DNA from 2 places in the Mesorhizobium sp. M0571 genome. Region 1 is predicted to be linked to the other one. Evidence: predicted binding sites of a transcription regulator. Region 1 holds the regulator's gene; the other holds the start of a gene.

Evidence for each region. The regulator LexA, encoded in region 1, represses DNA repair genes until DNA is damaged. The targets are predictions, from matches to a motif close to TGTTCNNNNTGTGTTCNG.
Region 2: the regulator LexA is predicted to act here: its motif matches at 4,047-4,064, upstream of ruvC (crossover junction endodeoxyribonuclease RuvC).

What each region holds. Positions count from the first base shown of each region.
Region 1 is NZ_JAMYQT010000048.1:31,594-39,285, forward strand. Features, by position in the region: gene trpD (anthranilate phosphoribosyltransferase) at 1-855, shown strand, start outside; gene trpC (indole-3-glycerol phosphate synthase TrpC) at 860-1,711, shown strand; gene moaC (cyclic pyranopterin monophosphate synthase MoaC) at 1,778-2,293, shown strand; gene NKI85_RS31305 (molybdopterin molybdotransferase MoeA) at 2,293-3,498, shown strand; gene lexA (transcriptional repressor LexA) at 3,603-4,355, shown strand; gene NKI85_RS31315 (ComEC/Rec2 family competence protein) at 4,349-6,820, opposite strand; partial or broken gene gltX (glutamate--tRNA ligase) at 6,917-7,692, shown strand, end outside.
Region 2 is NZ_JAMYQT010000001.1:287,598-295,289, forward strand. Features, by position in the region: gene NKI85_RS01360 (DMT family transporter) at 1-798, opposite strand, end outside; gene NKI85_RS01365 (Lrp/AsnC family transcriptional regulator) at 933-1,382, shown strand; gene NKI85_RS01370 (sulfite exporter TauE/SafE family protein) at 1,479-2,249, shown strand; gene NKI85_RS01375 (DUF2269 family protein) at 2,291-2,842, opposite strand; gene rcdA (protease adaptor protein RcdA) at 3,420-3,947, shown strand; gene ruvC (crossover junction endodeoxyribonuclease RuvC) at 4,106-4,615, shown strand; gene ruvA (Holliday junction branch migration protein RuvA) at 4,626-5,246, shown strand; gene ruvB (Holliday junction branch migration DNA helicase RuvB) at 5,290-6,330, shown strand; gene ybgC (tol-pal system-associated acyl-CoA thioesterase) at 6,479-6,949, shown strand; gene tolQ (protein TolQ) at 7,248-7,692, shown strand, end outside.

The sequences.
Region 1 (7,692 bases):
GTCAGCGAGATCTCCGGCGCCGTCGCCACCATGCGCGCCAAGATGCTGCGCGTCGACGCCCCCGAGGGCGCCATCGACATTGTCGGCACCGGCGGCGACAATTCGCACAGCGTCAACATTTCGACCGCATCCGCCTTCGTCATCGCCGGCAGCGGCGTGCCCGTCGCCAAGCACGGCAACCGCGGACTGTCCTCGCTGACCGGCGCCGCCGATGTGCTGATCGCATTGGGCGTCAAGATCGACATCCCTCCGGAGACGATCGGCCGCTGCATCCAAGAGGCCGGAGTCGGCTTCATGTTCGCGCCGGCGCATCACCCGGCGATGAAGCATGTCGGCCCGATCCGGGTCGAGCTCGGCACCCGCACCATCTTCAACCTGCTGGGCCCGCTTTCCAATCCGGCCAGTGTCAGACGGCAGATGGTCGGCGTGTTCCTGCCCGAATGGATCATGCCGGTGGCAGAAACGTTGAAGGCGCTTGGTGCCGACCACGCCTGGGTCGTCCATGGCGACGGCTATGACGAGATCACCACCACCGGCGAGACGCAGGTCGCCGAACTGTCCGGCGGCGAGATCCGCAGCTTTATGCTGACGCCGGAAGCCGTCGGGCTGAAGCGTCACACCAAGGACGAGTTGCGCGGCGGCGACGCCGCCCACAATGCCCAGGCGCTGCGCGATATGCTGGGCGGCGCTGCCGGCGCCTTTCGCGATACGGTGCTGATGAATGCCGGCGCCGGGCTGGTGGTGGCCGGCAAGGCGACGACGCTTGCCGACGGCATGGTGACGGCGGCGCAGGCCATCGACAGCGGCCGCGCGCTGAAAGTGCTCGACAGGCTGGTCGAGATTTCGAACGGTTAGGGCTATGTCCGATATCCTGCGCAAGATCGAGGCCTACAAGCGCGACGAGATCGCGGCGGCCAAGGCGCGCGCGCCGTTTGCCGAGATCAAGGCGCGGGCCAAGGACGCCGATGCGCCGCGCGGCTTTCTCTCCGCTCTTGAGGCCAGGCGCAAATCCGGCAGGTTCGCGCTGATCGCCGAAATCAAGAAAGCAAGCCCGTCCAAGGGCCTGATCCGCGCCGATTTCGATCCGCCGGCGCTGGCCAGGGCCTATGCGAAAGGCGGTGCCGCCTGCCTTTCGGTGCTGACCGACGCACCCTCCTTCCAGGGCGCGCCCGAATTCCTCACCACTGCGCGCGCTGCCGTCGAGTTGCCAGCCTTGCGCAAGGATTTCCTGTTCGACCCCTATCAGGTCTACGAGGCCAGGGCATGGGGCGCCGACGCCATCCTGATCATCATGGCCAGCGTCGCCGACGCGGTGGCAAGGGAACTCGAAGCGACAGCTTTCGAGCTCGGCATGGACGCGCTGGTCGAGGTGCATGACGAGGCCGAAATGGAACGCGCGCTGCGGCTGTCGTCGCGGCTGATCGGTATCAACAACCGCAATCTGCGGACCTTCGAAACCAGCCTCGAGACCTCGGAACGGCTGGCCGCAATGGTGCCGGCCGACCGCCTGCTGGTCAGCGAGAGCGGCATCTTTTCGCATGAGGATTGCCGCCGGCTGGAGCGGAGCGGCATCGCCACTTTCCTGGTCGGCGAGAGCCTGATGCGTCAACAGGACGTGACCGCGGCAACGCGCCTGCTTTTGACGGGCAAGGCGCCGGCCAATGCATCGGCCCGAAAATCGGAGTCGATTTTCGGAGAGCACGATGCATAGATTCAAAGTGTTAGAGCGTACTTTGTGCGTCCAAACGGACGCACGTCGCTCTAAGGCGGTCTGAGGATGGCGGCCGCCCTCACCCATCTTGGCGCACAGGGCGAAGCCAACATGGTCGATGTCGGCGACAAGGCTGAGACGGTGCGCACGGCAGTCGCAGAGGGCTTCGTCTCGATGCGGCCCGAGACGCTGGACATGATCCTCGCCGGCGATGCCAAGAAGGGCGATGTCCTGGGCACCGCGCGCATCGCCGGTATCATGGCGGCCAAGAAGACGCATGAATTGATCCCGCTCTGTCATCCGCTGCTGCTGACCAAGATATCCGTCGATATCGAGCCGGACGCGGCGCTGCCCGGCCTGAAAGTGACAGCACTGACCCGCGTTACCGGCAAGACCGGAGTCGAGATGGAGGCGCTCACGGCCGTCTCGGTAGCTTGCCTGACGATCTATGACATGGCCAAGGCGGTCGACCGTGCCATGGTTATCTCCGGCATCAGGCTGGTTGAAAAGACCGGCGGCAAATCCGGCGACTACAAGGTCACCGGGGTCACCGGAGATGGGACCACCGGGGCGGGCCGATAATGGCGCTGGTCCCAGTTGCCGAGGCGCTCGAGCGCCTGCTGCACGGCGCAGCAGCGCTGCCGGGCGAACGCGTCGCACTGCTGGATGCCGCAGACCGCGTGCTGGCGGAGCCGGTTGTGGCGCTCCGCACCCAGCCGCCGTTCAATGCCTCCGCCATGGACGGCTATGCCGTGCGGGCCGCCGATATCGCCTCCCTACCAGCAAAGCTTTCGGTGATCGGCATGGCGCCAGCCGGACGCGGCTTTGCCGGGGCGGTGCAGCAAGGGCAAGCCGTACGCATCTTTACCGGCGCGCCGCTTCCCGAAGGCGCCGACACCATCGTCATCCAGGAGAACGTCCGCGACCTCGGCGGCGGCAGCGTCGAAGTGACGGAGCCGACGGTGCAAGGGCGCAACATCCGCCGCCTCGGGCTTGATTTCGCCAAGGGCGACGTCCTGCTGGGCCAGGGCCGCCTGCTAGATCCGGCGGCCTTGTCACTGGCAGCATCGGCCAACCACCCCGAGGTCTGCGTGGTCAAGCGGCCGCTGGTCGCCATCATCGCCACCGGCGACGAATTGCTGCCGCCGGGCAGCGAGCTTGGCCCCGACCAGATCATCTCGTCAAACGCCTATGGCGTCGCCGCCGCCGCACAGTCGGTCGGCGCGCGCGCGCTCGATCTCGGCATCGCGCCGGACCGCAAGGAGGCGATCGCTGCGCTGGTGACAAAGGCGGTGAAGGCCGGCGCGAATGTCATCGTCACGCTGGGTGGTGCCTCGGTCGGTGACCACGACTTCGTCCATGACGTGCTGACCGGGCAAGGCATGACCCTCGATTTCTGGAAGATCGCCATGCGGCCCGGCAAGCCGCTGATGTTCGGGCGGCTGGGCGACATCCGCTGCATCGGCCTGCCCGGCAATCCGGTGGCAAGCCTGGTCTGCACCCAGCTCTTCCTGAAGCCGCTGCTGGCGCGGCTCGGCGGCCGGGCCTTTCAGCAGGATATACGTCGGGCGCGGCTCGGCGCTGCCATGCCGGCCAATGATCTCAGGCAGGATTATGTGCGGGCTGTTGTCAGGCACGACGCCGGCACGCTGGTGGCGACGCCGTTCGGCATTCAGGATTCCTCAATGCTGAAAATGCTGGCCGATGCGAACGGGCTGATCGTTCGCGCACCGTTCGCACCCGCCGCGGCGGCGGATGCTCCCTGCGACGTGCTGATGTTACGCTGAACAAACCGTCAACACATTCATTAAACTTTAAACAGTTGCGGAACACAAATGGAACAGATAGTGTTTGTTCTGGGTTTGTTTTTCTGATTCTGTTGGGGGTCGCTATGCTGACACGCAAACAACACGAACTGCTGATGTTCATCCACGAAAGGCTTAAGGAAAGCGGTATCCCGCCCTCCTTCGACGAGATGAAGGAAGCGCTCGACCTGGCTTCCAAATCAGGAATCCACCGGCTGATAACGGCGCTGGAGGAGCGCGGCTTCATTCGCCGTTTGCCCAACCGGGCCCGTGCCCTGGAGGTGCTGCGCCTGCCCGACTCGATCGCCCCAGGCCTCAATGCGGCACGCAAGTTCTCGCCGAGCGTCATCCAGGGCAGTCTTGGGCAAGGCGGTCCTGGGCAGGGCAGCCTGGGACGGCAAGGCAAGCCGACATCGTCGCGCGTCCCTGCAGCCGGCAATGACGACGATGTCGTCGTCGCCGTGTCGATCCCGGTGATGGGCCGCATCGCCGCCGGTGTGCCGATCGACGCCATCCAGCACCAGACGCATTCGATCTCCGTGCCGCCGGACATGATCATGGGCGGCGAGCATTATGCGCTTGAGGTCAAAGGCGATTCGATGATCGAGGCCGGCATTTTCGACGGCGACACGGTCATCATCCGCAATGCCGATACGGCGAGCCCCGGTGAGATCGTGGTGGCTCTGGTCGACGAGGAGGAAGCGACGCTGAAGCGGTTCCGCCGCAAGGGCGCCTCGATCGCCCTGGAAGCCGCTAATCCGGCCTATGAGACGCGCATCTTCGGGCCAGACAGGGTCAAGGTGCAAGGCAAACTCGTCGGGCTGATCCGCCGCTACTGAGTTGCGCCCTTGGGTGTGGTGCCGGCTTTAGGCTTGTCGGCCTTGCGATATGGCGGCAGGCCTCTGGCCTCGCGTGAAAACTTCCGCTGCATATGCCAGGGCCGGTATGATTTTTCGACCGCGAAGCGGATTTCTGCGCGCGTTGCCGCTTGTGGATCGAAATACACGGCGGCACTTCCCGCGCGCGCCAGTTGCCGTTTGGTGACGACGAGGACCAGCCGGTCGTAGTAGCAGGGGTTATGGGCGGTGGCGTCGTCGATGACGATCAAACTGGCAAAAGCACAGGCTGGCCGCGCAGTATCCCGGTCCTTGGCTTGCGCGACAATCGCACCGGATGGATGGCGGGCAAGGCAGAGGCCCTCCGTGCAAATGAAAGGCATGCCCGCTGGCAGATCGGCTGGGTCGGCAATGTCGAATTGCGGGTCGTTCTTTCCCGGTGTTTCCGGCGCGACGATGGCCTCGGAGGTCAGGGCGCGTTTCCAGTTGTCGATGGTGAATTCATTCGGGCGTGCTCGGTTGACCGCGAGTTCACCGCTGCCGATCGGCAGCGCGACCAGCCGTGCGTCCTCCGAGATCAATACGTCGGGTGCGCGCGTCTGCGTAGTCGTCAGCAAGCCGGCGAGCGCGAAAGGAAGTGCCGCGAGCCGCAGCCAGGTCGTGGCCATGCTGGCAATTATGAGACCGATCGTCACCAGAAGGACCGATCTCAGCGAAATCAGCCCGACCGCGTCGATCGGCGAGCGCTCGGAGATCCATCCGGACAGGGCGATCATCGCCGTCAGCCCCTTGCCCATCACATAGAGGAAAGGCCCATCCGCGCCGAACGGCATCGCCAGCGCGCTGAGGACCGCGCAAGGCATGACGACCAGCGAGACAATGGGCATGATCGCCAGATTGGCGAACAGGCTGAGCGGCGCCACGCGCTGGAAATGCCATATAGCGAAAAGCGCCGTGGCGCCCCCTGCAATGATCGAGGTCATCGCGAGGCCGCCCATGCCCAACAGAACCTTTCGGGTGGCGAAGCGTAGCGGCGACCGCCGCGGTGGCGGCGTGGTGGCCCTGCCGGCGCGGTAATCGGACCAGCCGGCATAGGCGCCGACAAGGGCCGCAGTCGCGGCGAAGGACATCTGGAAACTCGGACCGACCACCTCGTGCGGCGACACCAGGATGACCGCGATGGCCGAGATCGCCAGATTGCGCATGGTGAGCGCGGCCCGGTCGAACAGCACGGCGATAAGCATCACCGCCAGCATGATGAAGCTGCGTTCGGCCGCCACCACGATGCCGGAAAAGACGAGGTACGCCGCAATCGAAAAAAGCGCGGCGGCTGCGGCATATTTCTTGACCGGCCGTCGCGATGAGAAGTTGGGAAACAGCGCAAAGGCGCCGCGCAGGAGGGCCATGATGGTGCCGGCGACCAACGCCATATGCAGCCCTGAGATGGAGATGATGTGGTAGATGCCGGTACGCCGCATCGCTTCGTTGATCTCCTCGGGAATGCCGGCGCGCACGCCGACGATCAGCGCGGCTGCAATTTCCCCCTCGGCGCCGCCGATGCGGCTGCGGATATGGTCGGCGATCGATTCGCGGGCATCCTCGACCGCCGAAGAAAGCCGCGCAGCAAGCGGCATGCCGCCCGACGGCACGACTTTTGGATTGCCGAGGAAAAAGCCGCTGCCGCCGATACCGGCAAAATAGCTGTCGAAGGAGAAGTCGTAGCTGTCGGGCCGCACCGGGCCGGTCGGCGGCAGCAGCCGCACATAGCCGGTGATCTCGGAACCTGCGGTCAGCTCAGCCGGTATCTTCATCGCCGAAACGCGGACCCGTTCCGGCATGTAGCGCAGTGTCGGCCGGGCGGTCGAGATCACGTCGATCGTCAGCCTGATGCGGCCGCTCGCCATGGGCTCGAACGACACGACGCGACCCGTCAGCCGCGTCGAGATTTCGGAACCGAGCATATGCGTTCCGACACGCCAGGTCTCGAACTTGGCGGCAAGCACGCCAAGCGCGCAGAGCAACGCCACCATGAAGCACAGGCGGGTTCTGGGCCACGACCGCGAGAGGACGGCACAAAGCGCCGCGAGGAGCACGATTGCGATCGGCTGTGGAAAGGACGGCTCCACCGCCAGCGAGAAATACACAACCACCCCGCATGCCAGGAACACCGGCACCAGCAAGAAGGCGACGCCGCGGTCGAGTTCAAGGCCGGCCGCCGAGGCTACGCCCTTGCGGATGCTGGACGGTGCAAGGAGCCGCCAGCGCCGGCGCAGACGCACGATGGGCTCGACCGCAGGCACCGTAACCGTTGCTGGATCGCCCGCCGGCAGGATCCGGGGATCAATGCGCGGAGCGGGCAGCGATGCCGGTGCCGGCAGGACAGGCAGGGGCGTGGCAAACAGCAAACGTTCGCTGACGCCGTTGACCGCGTCCTCGCCCTTGCCTGCAACCCGGCCTCGCACAGCCATCGGGTCTGCCCCTTGCGCCCTCGACCCCCTATGCTACATGAACGCGCAACGCGCGAAAGTCCGCAAACCCACTTCCTTCGCCTGCCTGAGAGTTCCATGCCCGACAAGGTCGTCACCCGTTTTGCCCCTTCGCCCACCGGCTACCTGCATATCGGCGGCGCGCGCACGGCGCTGTTCAACTGGCTGTATGCCAAGCACACAGGCGGCACGATGCTGCTGCGCATCGAGGACACCGACCGCGAGCGCTCCACCGATGCGGCAACCGCGGCCATTCTCGACGGGCTTTCCTGGCTGGGCCTGACATGGGACGGGAAGCCGGTGTCGCAGTTCGAGCGCGCGCCGCGCCATCGCGAGGTGGCCGAGGAGCTCGTCCGCATGGGCAAAGCCTATTACTGTTATGCGACGCCTGCCGAGCTGGAAGCAATGCGCGAGAGCGCGCGGGCCAAGGGGCTGCCTCCCCGCTATGACGGCCGCTGGCGCGACCGCGACCCGTCGGAGGCGCCGGCCGGCGCAAAGGGGGCGATCCGCATCAAGGCGCCGACAGACGGCGAGACGGTGGTGCATGATCTCGTGCAAGGCGAGGTCCGCTTCCCCAACAAGGATCTCGATGATTTCATTATTCTGCGCTCGGACGGCAATCCGACCTACATGCATGCCGTCGTCGTCGACGATCACGACATGGGCGTCACCCACATCATCCGCGGCGACGACCATTTGACCAACGCCGCCCGCCAGACGGTGATCTATCGCGCCATGGGCTGGGAGGTGCCGTCGATGTCGCATATCCCGCTGATCCACGGTGCCGACGGCGCCAAGCTGTCGAAGCGGCACGGTGCGCTCGGCGTCGAGGCTTATCGCGCCATGGGCTACCT
Region 2 (7,692 bases), on a different contig from region 1:
CCGGTGGCCGAAAGCGACGACATCGACCAGGATCGCGACCACAGGGTAGATAAAAGACAGCGATCCCTGCAAATGCGTCGGCAGCTTCTGAATGGCGCCGTACATGAGGATGTACATCAGACCGGTATGGACGATGCCGAGTGTCGCCAGCATGACCCAGCTCTGCGCATCGGCGGGAAGGTGGGTGAGATTGGCGAACGGCGCCAGCATGAGAACGCCGACGCAGACCTGGATCAGGGCGATCAGGTGCGGCGGCGTGCCTTTGAGTTTCTTGGTGACGATAGCCGCAACGGCCCAGAAGAAAGCCGCAGCCAGCGCCATCGCGATGCCGGTAAAGTAATCCGCGCCGTGATCACCTGCAGCGGGGCCAGCATCGGGTGCGGCCTGCACGATCAGCAGCATGCCGGCGAAGGCGATGCCAAGCCAGGTCAGCTTGATCATCGTCAGCCGTTCGGAGAAGAAGAGCGCACCAAAGCCGACCAGCATGAAGGGCTGCGTGTTGTAGACAGCCGTGGCAATCGAGATCGACGCGCGGGAAAACGCGCTGAACAGCAGCAGCCAGTTGATAACGATGGCAGCACCGCCGAGAGCCGCGATCGCGACAATGCGAAGCGACAGCCTGCCGCGCAGCAGTCCCAGCGCCGCGCAGATGATCAGCAGCGTTACCGCACCAAAGGCGCAGCGCCAGAACACCACGTCCATGATGGGTTGACCGGAAAGGACGACGAACCAGCCGATTGTGCCGAGGATCGCCATCGCCGCCGTCATTTCGATCGTGCCGCGTACCGTGTTGTCCATAGATGCTCCTGAAAGCCTGTTGAAATTTTTATAATCTCGCAGTGGATCGGGCCTTTCTATGATTTATGGCCGGTGATATGCAGAATGAACCTCATTAAATTAGGTCAACATCGCCTTTTCCTTGGAATTGTAAAATGCTGGACGAGCTGGACAGAAAGCTCCTCGATATCCTGGTCAAGGATTCGCGGACCTCACTGAAGGAACTGGCGCTGCAGGTCGGGCTGTCGTCGCCAAGCGTTTCAGAGCGGCTTCGGCGGCTTGAGGATCGCGGCGTCATCCGCGCGTTCACCATCGACATCGATCCGCAGGCGCTCGGCTACACCTTGCAAGCGATCGTTCGCATCCGGCCGTTGCCGGGCAAGCTGCACATCGTCCAGAAGCTGATCGAGGAAACCCCGGAATTCGGCGAATGCGACAAGGTGACGGGCGATGACTGCTTCGTCGCCCGGCTGTTCGTCCGCTCGATCGGCGAGCTCGACCGGATTCTCGACCGTATCGCTGACAAGGCCGAAACCAGCACCGCTATCATCAAGGCGCAGCCGATCCGGAGGCGCCCGCCGCCGCTCGACATGCCAAACATGTGACGGGCTCCGCTGGCGTGGCCCACATATTTGCGGTCGCGGCCTGACCATTTCTGGTCTATTCCAGAGTTCAACTTTCCCTCCAGCCTCCTTTCCCCCATGTCAGGCCTGCTCGTCGATCCCTGGTTCTATGCCGCGGCCATTCCGGCCGTTATCCTCGTCGGCCTGTCGAAAGGCGGCTTCGGCGGCGCCGTCGGCTTTGTCGGCGTGCCATTGATGGCGCTGACCATGCCGCCGGTTCAGGCTGCCGCAATTCTTCTGCCAATTCTGTGCCTGATGGACATTGTCTCGGTATGGACATGGTGGGGTATCTTCGACCGCAAGATGCTGGTCGACATGATGCCGGGTGCCGTGGCCGGCATCGCCCTCGGCTGGCTGACGGCGGCGCTTGTTACCGAAGAGATGGTGCGGCTGATCGTCGGCGCGGTCGCCCTGATCTTCGTGCTACGCTGGATTTATGTGCAGATCCGCCATGGGGCGACACATTCCGCGCAGCCCAACCGCGTCGCCGCCGGCTTCTGGGGTGCCGTCGCCGGTTTCACCAGCTTCGTCGCCCATGTCGGCGGCCCGCCGTTTCAGGTCTATGCGCTGCCGATCAGGCTCGATCCGAAGGTGCTGTCGGGCACCGCGGCGATCTTTTTCGCCGTGACCAATGCGCTGAAGCTCATCCCCTACTTTGCGCTCGGCCAGTTCGACACCACCAACCTGACCGCGTCGGCGGTGCTGATGCCGCTAGCGCCGCTGTCGACCATCGCCGGCGCCTGGCTGGTGCGGCGGATGCGGCCGGAGCTGTTCTATCCCTTCACCTATGCGACCGTGGCGGTCGTCGCGGTCAAGCTTCTGTGGGACGGCATCGCCGGCCTTTTATAAGACGGCGGCCCCCAGCCGGCCGCCGCCGGATTCTTTAAGCCTCAGGCGGCACTCGGCAGCAGCGGCCGCGTCCTGCCAAACGCGAGAGCAACGCCCGTTGCCAGCACCAACGCCATGCAGCCAAGAATGGTGATGTCGTGCAGCGTCGGCTTCAGCACCATGTCGGCGATGATCACGAGCATCACCGAATAGTCGAAGCGCGCAGCATTGAGAACGCGCTGGCCCTGGGCAAGCACTGCCGGCGTCACGCCATCCTTGGCGATCATACCGGCCATGCGGTCGGCAGTCGGCTTGAAGACGAACATGCCGATGCAGAAGGTCGTCGCATAACCGGCAAGGCCGATCAGCACCCACAGATCGGAAAAGCCGACCCAGAAGCCGCACATGATGAGGCCGAAGAGCAACGTCAGCATCGACATCGGCGCGAAGAACCGGTTGCCGAGCTCGCCGGTGGCGCGCATCGCCTGCAGCATGCCTTCGACGTTTCCAGCGCGATCGGCGCGGACCGCAAGCAGCATCAGCGTGAAGCCGCCGCCGACCCAGAGGATCGCCGAGACGATGTGCAGAAATTTAACGACCGAGTACCAGTCCATGGTTCGCTCCTTGAGAAATTTGATGATTGCCGGAGCGCAAGGTTTGCTCCGCCTCGTTGCGAGGAGCGGGCGTTTAGCGCGGCGCCTGTTTCGGAACGATGTCGCGCGGAGGGCGGTTTTGTTTCGGTATGTCGGTCACGATCTGGAGGAACCATTGCGCAAGCGCGTTGCTCCACTTTCCAGCCGGTGTTGCAAACGATCCTTAGCCGGTCGGCTGTGCTGTTACGGCACAGATGCTGGGCGCTTGATCGAAAAATATGCCCTTCGTTAAGGCTTCGTTAAGCTTTACAGGCGTTTACTATGCCCATCCAGTGATCTGGATTCTTACCGAGTGGTTGGAGCCACTTTGTTTGACGCCTCCCTGTTAAACTCCTGAGAGCCGCCTTATCCGCGGCTCTTTTTTTGTTCGTCGGCAAGGAGCCCTTGGCGTCAAATGGGGCCGTTAACCGTTTGTTAAACATGTGCTTGCCTTCGCTGCCGGCGAAGCGCATTTTCAAGCTTCAGTCGTTTAGGCTGCCGGATGTGACGGCCAAGAGCCAAATCGGCCGGCTGTTAGGCAAGTGCAGGGGCGTAGCAAATGAACGAGCCTTCGAAGGCCGGCGCGAAAACCATCAAACTGGCGGAGCGCCGGGTTTTCTCCCAATCCTTCAAGCCGCTCTATCAGGAAGGCATGGGCCTGGTCGAGCAGGCGGCCGAATATCTCGACGGCAAGGGCCGGGCCGAGGCCAAGAAGCTGTCGAGGCTGGCGGCGACACTTTATGCGGCCGAATCGATGCGGCTGACCACAAGGCTGATGCAGGTCGCCTCGTGGCTGCTTTTGCAGCGGGCGGCGAATTCCGGCGAGATGACCCGCGATCAGGTCGCCTCCGAAAAATCCAAGGTGCGTCTCGACACCGCCTCCGCGCATGAGGAGGCGCCCGGCTGGGCCGAACTGCCGAAGGATTTCGTCGACCTCGTCAACCGGTCGCTGCGCCTGCAGGCGCTGGTGCGCCGCATGGACGAGGAGATCTATGGCGGCCTCGCCGAGGTGCCGCCGTCGAGCCGTCGCCTCAATCCGGTCTCCGACCAGATCACGCTGCTGAACACGGCTTTCGCCCGCGGCTGACAGGCTGCTTGATAATTCTACTCTGACGGACACCTGGCGCGGTTTTCTGCGCTTCCGATGCTCACGGATCTAAAAGTCCGCTCCGCTTCGGTTCTCGCCTGTTTCTGGTTTGTTCACATTTCGCTGGCATCGCTGTCTGCCGGGGGTAAAGTTGGCGGATGGGGGAAGCGATTCGCATCATCGGCATCGATCCGGGACTTAGGCGCACCGGCTGGGGCATCGTCGAAAGCCTCGGCAATTCGCTGCGCTTCGTCGCTTCCGGCACCGTGCGGTCCGACGACAAGGCAACGCTGGCGGTGCGTCTTTGCCAATTGCATGACGGGCTTGTCGAGATCCTGCATGCCGCGATGCCGCACGAGGCGGCGGTCGAGCAGACCTTCGTCAACAAGGATGCCGTGGCGACGCTCAAACTCGGCCAGGCACGCGGCATCGCCATGCTGGTGCCGGCGCGTGCCGGCCTTGTCGTTGCCGAATATGCGCCAAACGCCGTCAAGAAGGCGGTGATCGGCGTCGGCCATGGCGACAAGAAACAGATCCACATGATGGTCAAGGTGCTGATGCCGAAGGCGACTTTCGACACCGACGACGCCGCCGACGCGCTGGCCATCGCCATCTGTCACGCGCATCACCGGCAGAGCATCGCCTACAGGATGGCGGCGCTGGCATGAGGTATCAGGCATGATCGGCAAGCTAAAAGGCACGCTGGACGAGATCGACGAGGATTTCTGCATCGTCGACGTGCATGGCGTCGGCTATGTCGCCTATTGCTCGGCGCGCACGCTGGCGGCATTGCCGCGGCCGGGCGAGGCAGTGGTGCTGTTCATCGAGACCTATGTGCGCGAGGACATGCTGCGGCTCTATGGATTCCAGTCGGTGCTGGAGCGCGAGTGGTTCCGGCTGTTGATGAACAATGTGCAGGGCGTCGGCGCCAAGGTCGCGCTGGCAATTCTCTCGACGCTGGCGCCGGCCGACCTCGCCAACGCAATTGCGTTGCGCGATATCGCCATGGTCAGCCGCGCGCCCGGCGTCGGCAAGAAGGTGGCGGAGCGCATCGTTACCGAATTGAAGAACAAGGCGCCGGCCTATGCGGGCACTGCGTCCGGCACCATCGGCCTGAAGCAGGAGCTCGGCGAGGGCGTCGCTTCGGCGCCGATCACCGACGCCGTCTCGGCGCTGGTCAATCTCGGTTATTCGCGCGACACCGCCGCCAATGCGGTGGCGGCGGCGCTGAAGACGGCAGGCGAGGAGGCGGACGCGTCGAAGCTGATCCGGTTCGGGCTGAAGGAGCTGGCACGGTGAGACGTTGCTTGTCCCGCACCTTGCCTTGTGCAAGGAAAGCGGCATGAGCCTTTCGCCACGCCTCATTGCTCCCGACAAACGCGGCGAGGACGCCGAGCAGACCTTGCGGCCGCAGACGCTTGGTGACTTCGTCGGCCAGGCGGCGGTGCGGGCGAATCTCAAAGTGTTCATCGAGGCCGCCAAGGGCCGCAGCGAAGCGCTCGACCACGTGTTGTTCGTCGGCCCGCCCGGCCTCGGCAAGACGACGCTGGCGCAAATCATGGCGCGCGAGCTCGGCGTCAATTTCCGCTCGACCTCCGGTCCGGTCATCGCCAAGGCCGGCGACTTGGCGGCGCTGCTCACCAACCTCGAAGACCGTGACGTGCTGTTCATCGATGAGATCCACCGGCTCAACCCGGCGGTCGAGGAAATCCTCTATCCGGCGATGGAAGATTTCCAGCTCGACCTGATCATCGGCGAGGGGCCGGCGGCGCGCTCGGTCAAGATCGACCTGGCCCGCTTCACGCTTGTCGCCGCCACCACCCGGCTCGGCCTTTTGACCAACCCGCTGCGCGACCGGTTCGGCATTCCGGTGCGGCTCAATTTCTACTCGGTCGAGGAACTCGAGCAGATCGTGCGGCGCGGCGCCCGCATCCTTGCCATGCCGCTCGGCGACGACGGTGCCTTGGAGATCGCCCGGCGGGCGCGCGGCACGCCGCGCATCGCCGGCCGGCTGTTGCGCCGGGTGCGCGACTTCGCCAGCGTTGCCGGCGACGGCCATGTCGACCGCAAGATCGCCGACGAGGCGCTGACGCGGCTGGAGGTCGACGGGCTCGGCCTCGACGCGCTCGACCGCCGCTATCTGTCGATGATCGCCCGGAATTTCGGCGGCGGGCCGGTCGGCATCGAGACCATCGCTGCCGGGCTTTCCGAGCCACGCGATGCCATCGAGGACATCATCGAACCCTTTCTGATCCAGCAGGGCTTCATCCAGCGCACACCGCGCGGCCGCGTGCTGGCGGCCAATGCCTGGCGGCATCTCGGCCTCGACGCGCCGAAGGACCTAGCGCAGCAGCAGATCAGCCTGTTCCAGGAGGAGCCCTAGCTTGCGGCTTCGTTGCCGATAGTCTCCGGAAACGGCAACGCCGCCAGCGAAAAACAGCCTCGCCCTCCAGGTCTTGATCATCGCCGGTCTATGCGCAAAACAGATGGTGCCAAAAACAGGTGCTGGTCGGGACCAAAAGGACAGCGCAATGGACGATCATGGTGACACGGCATTGTCCGCCGGGCTTTCCGGCGCGCTGACGGAATTCGGCCATCGATTGATGGCGCGCGTCTATTATGCCGACACCGATTTCTCCGGCGTCGTCTATCACGCGCGCTATCTCGAATTCTTCGAGCGCGGCCGTTCCGATTATCTGCGGCTGGCCGGCGTCCACCACACCGAGCTTGCCCAGGGCAAGCATGGCGAGAAAATAGTCTGGGTGGTGCGGCGCATGGAGATCGATTTCCGCGGTTCGGCCCGCATGGACGACATCCTGACCATTGACACACGCACCGAAGAGATTTCCGGCGCGCGGATCGTCATGGCGCAGCAATTGAAGCGCGGCAGCGAAGTGCTGGTCGAGGCGCGGGTCGAAGCGGCGATCGTCGGTGAGAACGGACGGCCGCGGCGCTTTCCCAAGGACTGGATCGCAGCCTTCATGCTCAGAACGCGCAAATAAGGGTTCAGAGGCCGGCAATTTCGGATCTCCCCCGGTCCGGGCTAGGATCGGCGGGCGACTCATCAGGGCGCGGCAATGCGCCGCGCTATACGTCCTAACCCATCCTTAACCATAACGGTCCATGAAGGGAATGGTTAAGATTGGGAGAATCCAAGCGCCTTCCTTTCACCAATATTTGCCCCGAAAAGGCCGCCAACGGTGCATTTGGGGTTATTCCGCAAGCCTAACGCGAACGGACCACAAGGGATGCCCATGGGCCAGCCGCCAGCCACGCCCGGAAAATCTTTAAGGACGTAACATGGAAAACATCGCTCTCGCCGAACCGGGCGCGCATTTATCGATTTGGGCCTTGTTCATGCAGGCCGGTTGGGTGGTCAAGCTGGTCATGATCGGGCTGCTTGGTGCCTCGATCTGGACCTGGGCGATCATCGTCGACAAGCTCGTCGCCTATGCCCGCATGCGGCTGGCGCTCAATCGCTTCGAACAGGTGTTCTGGTCGGGACAGTCGCTGGAAGAACTTTACCGCACGCTCGCCGACCGCAAAACGACCGGCATGAGCGCGATCTTTGTCGCCGCCATGCGCGAATGGAAGAAGAGTTTCGAGAAGGGCGCGAAATCGCCGCTCGGCCTGCAGACCCGCATCGACAAGGCGATGGATCTGGCGTTGACCCGCGAGATGGAAAAGCTGGAAGGGCGGCTCGGCTTCCTCGCCACCACCGGCTCGGCGGCGCCCTTTATTGGCC